4 regions of the Streptomyces sp. NTD91 genome follow, and region 1 is predicted to be linked to each of the others. Evidence: riboswitches for the same ligand, from Rfam matches in the RefSeq annotation. Region 1 holds a riboswitch; each other region holds the start of a gene.
The links. Region 1 has a riboswitch for cyclic di-AMP ahead of AC5WRT_RS03745 (C40 family peptidase). Riboswitches for the same ligand answer to the same signal wherever they lie in the genome.
Positions count from the first base shown of each region.

Region 2: linked by a shared signal. The riboswitch ahead of AC5WRT_RS10860 (C40 family peptidase) and the one ahead of AC5WRT_RS03745 (C40 family peptidase) in region 1 are both predicted to bind cyclic di-AMP.
Region 3: linked by a shared signal. The riboswitch ahead of AC5WRT_RS07425 (M23 family metallopeptidase) and the one ahead of AC5WRT_RS03745 (C40 family peptidase) in region 1 are both predicted to bind cyclic di-AMP.
Region 4: linked by a shared signal. The riboswitch ahead of AC5WRT_RS21445 (M23 family metallopeptidase) and the one ahead of AC5WRT_RS03745 (C40 family peptidase) in region 1 are both predicted to bind cyclic di-AMP.

Region 1 is NZ_JCAJZW010000002.1:238,278-241,211, reverse strand. Features, by position in the region: gene AC5WRT_RS03750 (tellurite resistance/C4-dicarboxylate transporter family protein) at 1-752, opposite strand, end outside; gene AC5WRT_RS03745 (C40 family peptidase) at 912-2,066, opposite strand; cyclic di-AMP (ydaO/yuaA leader) riboswitch at 2,073-2,241, opposite strand; gene pcrA (DNA helicase PcrA) at 2,452-2,934, shown strand, end outside.
Region 2 is NZ_JCAJZW010000007.1:123,707-126,640, forward strand. Features, by position in the region: gene AC5WRT_RS10845 (helix-turn-helix domain-containing protein) at 1-112, opposite strand, end outside; gene AC5WRT_RS10850 (ATP-binding protein) at 326-763, shown strand; gene AC5WRT_RS10855 (hypothetical protein) at 1,011-1,160, shown strand; gene AC5WRT_RS10860 (C40 family peptidase) at 1,167-1,640, opposite strand; cyclic di-AMP (ydaO/yuaA leader) riboswitch at 1,644-1,773, opposite strand; gene AC5WRT_RS10865 (hypothetical protein) at 2,236-2,541, opposite strand; gene AC5WRT_RS10870 (ATP-dependent Clp protease proteolytic subunit) at 2,549-2,934, opposite strand, start outside.
Region 3 is NZ_JCAJZW010000004.1:291,304-294,237, reverse strand. Features, by position in the region: gene AC5WRT_RS07430 (aldo/keto reductase) at 1-919, opposite strand, end outside; gene AC5WRT_RS07425 (M23 family metallopeptidase) at 996-2,021, opposite strand; cyclic di-AMP (ydaO/yuaA leader) riboswitch at 2,031-2,197, opposite strand; tRNA gene AC5WRT_RS07420 (tRNA-Met) at 2,486-2,559, shown strand; gene AC5WRT_RS07415 (dihydrofolate reductase family protein) at 2,606-2,934, opposite strand, start outside.
Region 4 is NZ_JCAJZW010000020.1:117,097-120,030, reverse strand. Features, by position in the region: gene AC5WRT_RS21450 (GntR family transcriptional regulator) at 1-555, opposite strand, end outside; gene AC5WRT_RS21445 (M23 family metallopeptidase) at 754-1,500, opposite strand; cyclic di-AMP (ydaO/yuaA leader) riboswitch at 1,513-1,672, opposite strand; gene AC5WRT_RS21440 (M16 family metallopeptidase) at 1,882-2,934, opposite strand, start outside.

The DNA of each region.
Region 1 (2,934 bases):
GCCTCGGCGGCCACCAGCACGACGTACCAGACGAGGTCCAGCACCAGCAGGACGACCGTCACGGTGCGCAGCGTGCCGCGGTCGTCGCCGTTCCAGAGGTACAGGCCCGTGTCCCCGGCCGCCAGCAGTCTGGCCCCCGCCAGCGCCGAGATCGCGAGCGCCCCGCCCGCGACCCAGTGGTCGCCCGCCCCCTCCAGCAGCTGCCGTGCGTCGAAGCGGGCCAGTACGACGCCGTAGAGCACCAGACCCAGCCAGAACACCACCAGCGCGGTGTGCGCGAGCCACGCCGTCCGCTCGGCCGCGGCCAGCGTGGCGGCCAGTACGACGAGGCCCTCCGTGGCCACACAGCACAGGAACACCGCGCCGGACATGCGCCGCCTCCAGCGCCGTACGACCAGGAACAGCAGCACCGGCCAGAGCAGCGCGGCGAGGGCCAGCAGGGCCTCGGCCGTGGTCTGCCAGCCCAGGGCGGACATCCGGGTGCCCAGCACCGTGGTCGCGGCGACGGAGGTGAGCGCGCCCGGGCCCTCCGCTTCGGCCATCCAGCGGGACGGCTCGGCGACCAGCCGCAGCACGAAGGCGGCGGCCAGCGCGACCCAGGCCACCCAGGCCAGCGCCAACGCCGCTCGGGAAAGGATCTCGGCGCCGGTCAGATGCAGGCCCATCGACAGGGTGCCGGTCGCCATCACCGCGGACCCGGCCGCGGGGGACCGCTCCGCCCCCCACGCGCGCAGACCTGAAATGCCGGGCATGTGCCGATGCTAGGGAGCCGCGGCGCCCCGCCCGGGAAGGGCGCGCGGGGGGAGGGGAAAACGCCTGCACGCGCGTGATGGACGTGAGAACAACGGCCACGCGCGCGTGCGGACGGAGCATGCCCGTACCGCGCCTGGGGTGCACGCGGACCGGGCCGGTCAGCCGGGGCGCACCACGCTGTGGATGATCGACTCGCCGCCGTAGTAGATGGACTCCTCGCGGACGTACGCGCCCGGCTTCGGCGCGTGGATCATCATGCCGTTGCCGATGTAGATGCCGACGTGGCTGATGTCGTCGTAGAAGAAGATCAGATCACCCGGCCGCGCGTCGGTCAGCGAGACCGTGGTGCCTGCATCGACCTGGTCGTACGTGGTACGCGGAAGGGTGACGCCGGCGGCCTTCCAGGCGGCCTGGGTGAGACCGGAGCAGTCGTAGGAGTCCGGGCCGGTGGCGCCCCACACATAGGGCTTGCCGATCTGCGCACGGGCGAAGGCGATCGCCTTCTCGGCCTTCGTGTCGTACGAGCCGGCTGTCGTGGACCCGGCCGAGCCGGAGCCCGACCCCGTCGGCGAGGACGACGAGGACGAGCCGGTCTGCTGCTGAGCCGCCTGCCGCTTCGCCAGCTCGGCCGCCTTGCGTGCCGCCTCCTGCTGCTTCTCCCGCTCGATGGCGGCCAGCCGCGCCTTCTCCTGGGCCGTCAGCGACGACAGCAGCTCGCGCGCGGAGGCCAGTTTCTGCTGCACGGTGGCCTTGGCGGTCTGCAACTCGTGCTGCGACGCGTCCAGCGTCCGCAGGCCTTCCGCGGCCTGCCGCCGATCCTTCATCGTCGCGGCCTGCTCGCCGATGTAGGCGTCCACCGCGCTCTTCTCCCGCGAGGTCAGCCGGTTCATGAGCTGGCTCTGGTCGAAGTAGTCCTGCGGGTCGTTCGCCAGCAGGAAGGTGGCCGTGTCGGGAGCGGCGGCACCGGTGCGGTACTGGGCCGCGGCGAAGGAACCCAGCTCGTCGCGGGCCTTGTTGAGGCGCTCGGTGCGCCGGGCGAGCTCGTCGCGGAGAGCGTCCACACGTCCCCGCTGCCGGCCGGTCCGCTCCTTGGCCGCGTCGTACTTCTCGGTCGCCGACTCCGCCTGGCGGTAGAGGTCGTCGACCTTCTTCTCGACCTCCTCCAGGCTGGGCTTGTCGTGATCGGCTCTCGGGGCGGCCTCGGCGGTCTGCGAGAACACGGCCATGGAGGTGAGGGCTGCGGTGGCGAGGGCGGGGGTGCGGAGGCCCGCTCCAGAGGTCCCGCCGGGGCGCGGCTTGCGGTGCGACGCCAAGGAGGCGACTCCTTCCAATGGGCCGCCTACCGGGTTAGCTGTCGGGTTCGGGCGGCGGTTCGGAAGGGTTGCCCTACGGCGTCGTCCCGTCGGGAGTCGGCCGATTCACCCCGGGATCGGTTGGGTCCCCGGCTCCGGGCGCCGCGGGGCGCGCCGGACTCGGCGGAGGCCGCGCACGCGGCCCGACGGCAACCTAGCCAACTCGTGTGACTAGTGTGAAGGTTGGTGCGTGATATGTCCGATACATTTTTGTGATCCGACGCCGGGATCACCGCGATGTCATCGGGTGATTCCGCAGGGTGAGGGGACTCGCGTGCCTCCTGTGACGGCCGTCTTTCCGGGACGGCGACCGGTTGTCGGCGGGGCGCCCTAGACTCGTAGAGCGATGAGCAGCCTCTTTGACGACAGCTTCCTGGCGGACCTCCAGGCCCCTCGCGGGCACGAGGGGGAACCTCCGCCGCCGCCCGAGGACGATCACACTCCGGAGCCGCTGCCGGACGATCTGTTCGGTGGGAAGTTCGACACGCCGCCGGACCGGGACACCCACTACCGCGACGGCGCCCCGCGCCCCGTCCTCGACGCGGCGGCCCTGCTGGAAGGGCTGAACGACAACCAGCGCGCCGCGGTCCGGCACGCCGGCTCCCCGCTGCTCATCGTCGCCGGTGCGGGCTCCGGCAAGACCCGCGTGCTCACCCACCGCATCGCCCACCTGCTCGCCGAGCGGAACGTGCACCCGGGCCAGATCCTCGCGATCACCTTCACGAACAAGGCAGCGGGCGAGATGAAGGAGCGTGTCGAGCAGCTCGTCGGCCCGCGCGCGAACGCGATGTGGGTGATGACCTTCCACAGCGCGTGCGTGCGCATCCTG
Region 2 (2,934 bases), on a different contig from region 1:
GGTGCCAGCCGACCAGCCGAGCCGCCTCACCGCTCGTGAGCCCGGCACCGGTACGCAGCGTGCGCAGTTCGGCACCCAGTTTGCGGCGGCGCACTGCCGGCCCGTTCTGCATGGGCTCCTCCTTACTCCTTCCGGACCGCCCGGATACGGTCTCGCGTAGGAGAGTTCACCGCTTCGAGCGACAGATATATGCATATCTTGGTGGATCGCTCCCCGTGACCGGCCCGGTGGTGGCAGGCTGACGAGCAAGCACCAGTCCGGGACCGTACTCGAACCATCCGCGCCGTGTCGGACTGCGGGCCCGTGGGAAAGGGACGACGTCGCCATGGCAGACCATCTGGAAGCATCCGTCACTCTGCCGAGCGATCCCGCCTCGGTCTCCGCGGCCCGCACGTATGTCGTGGGCACGCTCGCGGAGTGGGGCCTGCCGTCGGACACCGAGGTGGCCGACACAGTGCGACTCATCGTCTCCGAACTCGCCACGAACGCCGTACAGCACACCTTCGGTCAATCACCCACCTTCACGGTCGACATCGCCCTGGACTGCGACGAACACCTCCGCATCGGCGTGACGGACAGTCACCCGCGCTTCCCGAAGAGACTGCCCGCCGCCGTCCAGCAGGACAACGGGCGCGGCATGGTCATCATCCGCTGGCTCACCGCGGAGTGCGGCGGCAGGCTCCGTGTCCGCCCCACCCGTGAGGGCGGCAAGACGGTCTCCATCGAACTCCCCTGGATCGTCCCGGCGGAACGGTCCCACTAGGGCGTGTTTGGAAAGTGGCGTCGTCCGCCCGGAGGGCGGGGTCCGCGGCGTCTGGTGCGGTGCATCGCAAGGCGGAGGGTCGTCCTCGTACCGGGCGTACGTGGACGATCCCGACAACGCGGCGAGGTGCCGTGCCAGGCGTCGCGGACCAGACGGGACTTTCGAAACACGCCCTAGCCGGCCGACACGGCAACGGCAGCCTTCGGGCCGGGCCGGACGGGAGGTGTTGTTCTGGGGGAGGGCCGGTGTGGCGCCTGCGTGCTCCGTCGCCGTGCGCGCACACCGGGTCGGCTGCGCGCGCCGCCGGCCCCGGGCCGCCCGTGGGCTCCAGGCGGGCACCGGGGTGGCGCCGACGGTGCGCGGAGCGGCCCTGCTGCTGGAGCCGCTCCGGACCTGACAGGGGTCAGCTGACCCGGCCGTACCAGACGCTCCTGGTCCAGATCTTCTGGAGCCTCACCACGTCCCCGGTCCTCGGCGCGTGCCAGATCTTCCCGTGCCCGGCGTAGATGCCGACGTGGTAGACGTACGAGCCCGAGTGGAAGAACACCAGGTCACCGGCCCTGCGGCTGCCGGCGGAGATGTGGTGCGTCTTGTTGTACTGCGCGGCTGCGGTACGCGGCAGGCTCTTGCCCGCCTTCTTGAACGAGTAGAGCGTCAGCCCCGAGCAGTCGAACCTGCGCGGCCCGGTGGCCCCGTACTGGTACGGCGCCCCCTTCTTGGAGGCCGCGACCTGCAATGCCTTCGTCGCGAGGGTCGCTGCCGAGGCATCCGTGGCGAGGCCGGGGACCGCGATCGAGCCGCCGACGGCGGCGAGGGTGAGGGCCGAGGCCGTGCCGGCCCGGGCCATGAGCGACGGGACACGATTGAGCGCAGTCATGCGCAACCCTTCGTCAGCCGCCTGTGAAGGATGACCTGTCGGATTCGGGCTGGCGAAGTTGCCCGGCCGCGTTGCCGCGGCTTCACCCCAAGGGCTGCTCGTAACCTCCGCCCGGCTGCGGCGCACAGAGGGTTCTGTGACGCGCAGACGAACATCCGTTCCGGCGACCCGTCTTGCCTGGGTCCTCCACTCCTGCCGATCCACTCCTGTCGACCGGTCATCCGGGCGGCGGCAGGACTCGGCGTCCGCCCGGACCGCCCCGCCGCGGTGGCGGGGGCTTGTCGTCGGACGGGATCTTCGCCCACACCGGTCCGAAAATCCCAATGCATCCGGGAATTTGTGGCGTTGCTCACCACTCGCCCGTTCGGGTGGACCGGGCGATGTCGGACACCACGTCAGATCGCGGACGTAGCCCCGGACCTGGGACGATGCGCTTTCCCGCGAACTTCGGACCGGCGTGGAGCGCAAGTCGGGAGGCCCGGAGAACGAGGCGGATATACACCGGTCGGCGGTACGTCGTTCGGGCCGTTTCAACTCCCGTCCGGGCGGCACCCGTCGACACCCGGGTCCCGTCCGGCCGGGTCGGGCGTCCGGATCAGCCGCCGCCGTCCGGCGGGAGCGCGACGCGCGCGGTCCGGCGTTCACCGTCCAGCACCCGCAAAGCCCGTGCCAGCGTGTCCCCGTACAGCTCCGTCTCGCCCCGCCGGTGCATCAGCGCGAGGGCGTCACGCAGCTCTGCCGCCTTGCGCACCAGGGCCTGGGCCGCACGCAGTCCGCGATAGGTGTCGCCACCGTGCGCGGGATTGACCCGGCCCAGCAGGTCGGCGGCCTCCAGGTAACGGTCGATCAGGTCGCCCTCGGCGCGCGTGAGTGCGGGCAACGGCGGCAGGTCCGGAAGCATCGGCGGCTCACCTCGCGTCCGCTGCACCCGGGGTGCTCCGCCGGGTGGGCACGATGGCGTCCACCAGGCCGTAGGCCACCGCCGCGGGGGCGTCCAGGACGAGGTCCCGCTCCAGGTCGCGGTGGACCTGCTCGGCCCTGCGCCCGGTGTGCCGTACCAGCATCTCCTCCGTCAGCGCGCGGATCCGGGCCAGTTCCTCGGCCTGGATGAGCAGGTCGCTCGGCTGGCCCTGCACCGGCTCGGCGAGCTGGGGCTGCGAGAGCACCATGCGCGCGCCGGGCAGGGTGAACCGCTTGCCCGGCGCTCCGGCCGCGAGCAGCAGCGCGGCCTGGGAGGAGGCCTGGCCCAGGCAGTAGGTCGCCACGTCGCAACTGACGTAGCGCATGGTGTCGT
Region 3 (2,934 bases), on a different contig from region 1:
CCACCTCCTTGTCCGTCAGCTCCAGGTCGACCACGCCCAGCAGCGCCGGGAGCTGTTCCACCGTGCGGGCCGAGGCGATCGGGGCGGTGATCGTGGGCTGGGCGGCGAGCCAGGCGAGGGCGACCGTGGCGACGGGCGCGTCGTGGGTGGCGGCGATCTCGTCCAGGGCCGCAAGGACCTTCCGACCGCGCTCGGAGTCGGCGTACTCCTGGGCCCGGCCCGCGCGGGCGCTGTCCACCTCGGTGCCGGGGCGGTACTTGCCGGTCAGAAAGCCCGCGGCAAGGGAGAAGTACGGCACCGCGGCCAGGTGCTCCTCGGCGACCAGGTCCCGCAGCGGGCCCTCGTAGGTGTCGCGGGAGACCAGGTTGTAGTGGGGCTGGAGGGCGACATAGCGGGCCAGGCCCTCGCGGTCGGAGAGGTCGAGCGAGGCCTTCAGCCGCTCCGGACTGATGTTGGAGGCGGCGATGTACCGGACCTTGCCCGCCCTGACCAGCTCGTCCAGCGCGCCGATGATCTCCTCGACGGGGATCTCGGGCTTGTCGAAGTGGGTGTAGTAGAGGTCGATGTGGTCGGTGTCCAGGCGACGCAGGGAGGCGTCGGCCGCGGCCTTGATGTTGGCGGCGGACAGCCCCTGGTACTCGGGGTGCTGGCTGACCTTGGTGGCGATGACGACGCGGTCGCGGTTGCCGCGGGACTTGATCCACTTGCCGAGGACCGTCTCGGACTCGCCGCCCTTGTGCCCCTCGATCCAGGCCGAGTAGGAGTCGGCGGTGTCGATGAAGTTGCCGCCGGCCTCCGCGTAGGCGTCGAGGACGGCGAAGGAGGTCTCCTCGTCCGCGGTCCAGCCGAAGACGTTGCCGCCCAGGCAGAGCGGAAAGACCTCGAGGTCGGAGGAGCCGAGTGTGCGCAGAGAAGTCATGCTCCAAGTCAACGCCGGCGGTGGATGACCGCATTCCACCACCGGCGTCGGAATCCCGCGAAAAGAGCAGTGGGGCTCAGGGGTTGAGGCCCTTGGCGCGCAGCCAGGGCGCCGGGTCGACGGCGGCGGCCTGCCCGTTCGGGTGGACCTCCAGATGCAGGTGCGGGCCGGTGACGTTGCCGGTGGCGCCGACGCGGCCGATGACCTGGCCCGTGGAGACCTTCTGGCCGACGGAGACGTTGATCGAGGACTGGTGGCAGAACCACAGCTCAGTGCCGTCGTCCAGGGTCAGCACGGTGCGGTAGCCGTAGGCACCGGCCCAGCCGGCCTCGGTGACCGTGCCGCTGTGGATGGCCTTGATGAGGGTGCCGGTGGGGGCGGCGAAGTCGAGACCGGTGTGGTAGCCGGAGGACCACATCGCGCCCGGCTCCCCGAAGGTGCCGGTGATCGTGTACGAGACGACCGGCAGGGTGTACTCCTTGGCCAGCTCGGCCAGCCGCTTGGCCTCGGCGGCCTTCTTGGCGTCGGCCTCCGCCTTCTCCTTGGCGGCGGCTGCCTTGGCGGCGGCCTCCTTCTCCGCCTTGGCGGCCGCGTCGGCGATCTGCTTCTCGGTGGCGGCGAGCGTGGCGGCGGTGGCCTTGCTGTCGGCCTGGCCCCGCTGCTGCTCGGCCTGGGCCATGATCCGGTTGCGCAGGGCCTCGGCGGCGTTGCCGCTGTCGGCGCTGTCGGTGGTGGTGCCGACCTTGCTGAGCCCGGTGGCGGTCGCCTCGGGCGTGTGGGAGGAGCCGCCGAAGAGGTGCTCGACGGAGTCCAGGTCCGGCAGCGAGATGGAGACGGGCGGCTTGCCGGTGTTGGCGCTGGCCATGCCGCCCGCGCCGACCGCGGCCATCACGCCGACGCCGAGAACGGTGGAGCTGCGCGCGAAGCCGCCACGCTGCTTGGCGACCCGGTGCCGGCCGCGGACCGGGACGACGGAGTCCTCGGTGGGGTTCCACTCCTCCCAGGGCCCCTCCTCGGCGCGGTAGGCGCCGTAGCCGAAGGTTTCCGGGTCGGCTTGCGGGGGCATGAACGGAGCTTGTGGGGCGGGCCGGTTGGACGCCACTCGGGCGTACTCCTTTCCTTCCTCCGCCTACCGGGTTAGCTGACGGGTTCGGAGCAGGAAGGTCTCCTACGCACGTATACGAGACGTGGACTCTGCGAGTTCACGTCGGCATCCGCGTGATTCACCCCAAGATGGTGGTTCCCCGGTTCCCTCGCGGGATTCGGCGCGTGCGCACGGAGCCGCCTCTTGTGACGGCTGGGACGACCGCGCTGCGTTATCGAACGTTAATAGACCTGCCAGGCACTTTCCAAGCCGTTCGGCTTGATCATTAACGTTCACGGTCGCGGACTTACCGGTCAGGAGCACAGCAAAACGGGCGAGTTGACCGGCATCCAGCAGTGTCGGCGTTTTTGATGGTGTCTCAGATGTTATGCGGAGGGCGGTCGTCCGCTCACCCTCGGTGAGGGGTGGCCGGGGGTGTCGTCGGGCCGCCCGCCGATGGGTGTATGCTGGAGTCACAACGACGCGGGGTGGAGCAGCTCGGTAGCTCGCTGGGCTCATAACCCAGAGGTCGCAGGTTCAAATCCTGTCCCCGCTACTGAAGACTCAGGGCCGGAAACCACGGTGGTTTCCGGCCCTGAGTGTCATCCCAGCAGGTGGCCGTTCGCCGCCTTGGCGAGATCCTCCAGCTCCGGCAGGACGACCACCTGCGCACCCCCGTCGACGAGGACTCCGGTCCCGTCGGCCTCCGCCACGAACGTGTCCGGCTCCCGCCATGCCGTGACCACCCGCCGTACCCCCGCCCGGAGGATCAGCTCGGCGCAGGGCACGGGCCGCGAGGCGCGCCGGGCGCAGGGCTCCAGGCTGCTGTAGACGGTGGCGCCGGCCAGCCGTGGGTCGGCCGGATCGAGCTTCGCCAGCGCGGCCTCCTCCGCGTGGACCGCCGCGTCCCCGCCCTCCCGCGAGTGGCCGC
Region 4 (2,934 bases), on a different contig from region 1:
GCCGTCGCCGCGCGCCACCGCGTCGACGATGGCGCCGTGCTCCGCCCAGGCGTCCACGGGGCTGGCCGGCGCCTCCACCGCGTACATCCAGGCGATCTTGTGCCGCAACTGGGTGAGCATCGCGGTCAGCGAGGGGCTGCCGCAGGCCTGGGCGAGCGTCTCGTGGAACCAGCCGCCCAGCGAGCGCAGATCCTCGCTGTTGCCCCTCCTCGCCCGCTCCTGCCCCAGCCTGACCAGGCCGCGCAGCACCTTCAGATGGGCGTCGCTGCGCCGCTGGGCGGCCCGGGCGGCCCCGAGCGGCTCCAGGAGCATCCGCATCTCCAGCAGGTCGACGGCCTCCTGCTCGGTCGGCTCGGCCACGCACGCGCCCGCATGCCGGCGCGTCACGACGAAGCCCTCGGCCTCCAGAGTGCGCAGGGCCTCCCGGACCGGGACACGCGAGACGCCGTAGCGGCGGGCCAGGACTTCCTCGGTGAGGCGGCCGCCGCGCTCGTGCACACCGGCGATGATGTCGTCCCGGATCGCCGTGCACACCGAGTGCGCCGGAATACGCATGCCCGACCTCCGCCTTAATCCCCGTGAAACGCCGACGATGGACGCCCGTTCCGTGACTCTATTCCAATGAGCCGGAATTTCCGACGGCGGGCCGGAAGCAATGGATATTTTTTGGTCAGCGGACCGGGGCGGAGCCGGTGGGAAAACGGCGAAAGCCCCGGCCGGTGGGCCGGGGCCGCGTCCGCCGTCGCCGGGGCGTCAGACGTTCACGCCGTGCTTGCGGAGGTAGGCGACGGGGTCGACGTCGGAGCCGTAGTCGGGCGTCGTACGGGCCTCGAAGTGCAGGTGCGGGCCCGTGGTGTTGCCGGTCGCGCCGGACAGGCCGATCTGCTGGCCGGGGACGACCCGCTGGCCGACCGAGACGCCGATGGACGACAGATGGCCGTACTGGGTGTACATTCCGTCGGCCATCCTGATCACGATCTGGTTGCCGTACGCGCCGCCCCAGCCGGTGGAGACGACGGTGCCGGAGCCGACCGCGTGGACGGGCGTGCCGCCTGCCGCGTGGAAGTCGATGCCGGTGTGCGAGCCGGACGACCACAGGGAACTGCTGGCCTTGTAGCCGGTGGAGACGTAGGAGTCCGCGATCGGGGCGACGAAGGTGTTCAGCAGGCGCCTGCGCTCGGCCTCGCGCGCCGCGCGCTCCCGGGCCTGCCGTTCCTGCTTCGCCTTCCTGACCGCGGCCTCCTCGGCCGCCCTCTGCTCGGCGGCCCGCTTCTGCGCGGCGGCCTGCGCGTCGATGTGCTCGGCCACGTCGTCGCTGACGGTGAGGACCGGGGTGAGGCCGGTCTGCTCCACGGTGTTCTCGGCGGCGAGCGCCGGGGAGGCGGCGAGGGCGCCGAGGACACCGGTGGTGGTGAGGGCCGCGATACCGGCCGCCTGAGCGGAGGTGCGCTTGACCCGGCCGGGCTTGCGGTGCTTCCCGGTGGCGCACGTGAACGCCATGGAGTGGCTTGTCCTTTCCTTCCCTCTCGCCTACCGGGTTAGCTGACGGGTTCGGAGCAGGAAGGTCTCCTACGGGCCCCACACCGTTCGCGCGGGCGCCCGATTCACCCCAGGGACGTGGGTCCCCGGCTCCCCTGGCTCGCGCCGTACGGGGACTCGGCGATGCTGTCCGGTGCCGCGGGTACGCGCACTGCCGACGAACAGCCCGCACGACGCTACGGAAACCCGCTTCCGAATCCCAAACGAAGCGGGGCCTTTGTTGCGCATCCCACAGGGCAGACACGCAACCTCCGCCTCAAATCGGGCATCTGAGGAAGGGAGTGGAACAGCCCGGGGCTCCGACGGTCCGCGGACCGTCGGAGCCCCGGGCGCGCATGGCGGCTACTCGGCCGCCACGACGGTCACTTCGCCGATGCCGAGCGCCTCCACCGGTGCCTTGATCCGGGAGGCGTCACCGACCAGCACCGTCACCAGGCGGTCCACCGGGAAGGCGTTCACGACGGCGGCCGTGGCCTCCACCGTGCCCGTGGCCGCGAGCCGCTGATACAGCGTCGCCTGGAAGTCGTCGGGCAGGTGCTGCTCGACCTGGTCGGCCAGCGTGCTCGCCACGGCCGCCGCGGTCTCGTACTTCAGCGGCGCCACCCCGACCAGGTTCTGCACCGCCACGTCCCGCTCGGCGTCGGTCAGGCCCTCCGCCGCGAGGGTGCGCAGCACCTTCCACAGGTCGTCCAGCGCGGGACCGGTGTTGGGGGTGTCCACGGAGCCGCTGATGGCGAGCATCGACGCACCCGTCCCGTCCGGCGCGGACCTGAGGACCTGCCCGAAGGCGCGCACCCCGTAGGTGTAGCCCTTCTCCTCACGCAGGACGCGGTCCAGTCGGGAGGTGAGGGTGCCGCCGAGGCAGTACGTGCCGAGCACCTGGGCGGGCCACACGCGGTCGTGCCGGTCGGGTCCGATCCGGCCGATGAGCAGCTGCGTCTGGACGGCGCCGGGCCGGTCCACGATGACCACGCGCCCGGTGTCGTCGGCGGTCACCGGCGGCACGGGCCGCGGCTCGCCCGAGGTGCCGGTCCAGGCGCCCAGGGTGTCGGCGAGCAGCGCGTCCAGGTCGACGCCGGTGAGGTCGCCGACCACGACCGCGGTGCCCGTGGCGGGACGTACGTGCCGGTCGTAGAAGGCGCGCACGGCAGCGGCGTCGATCTTCTCGACCGTCTCCTCGGTGCCCTGGCGGGGGCGCGACATGCGCGCGGCCGCCGGGAACAGCTCCTTGGAGAGCTCCTTGGCGGCGCGGCGCGAGGGGTTGGCCAGCTCGTGCGGGATCTCGTCCAGGCGGTTGCGGACCAGCCGCTCGACCTCGCTCTCGGCGAAGGCGGGCGCCCGCAGGGCGTCGGCGAGCAGGTCGAGGCCCTTGGCAAGGCGGGAGGCCGGGACCTC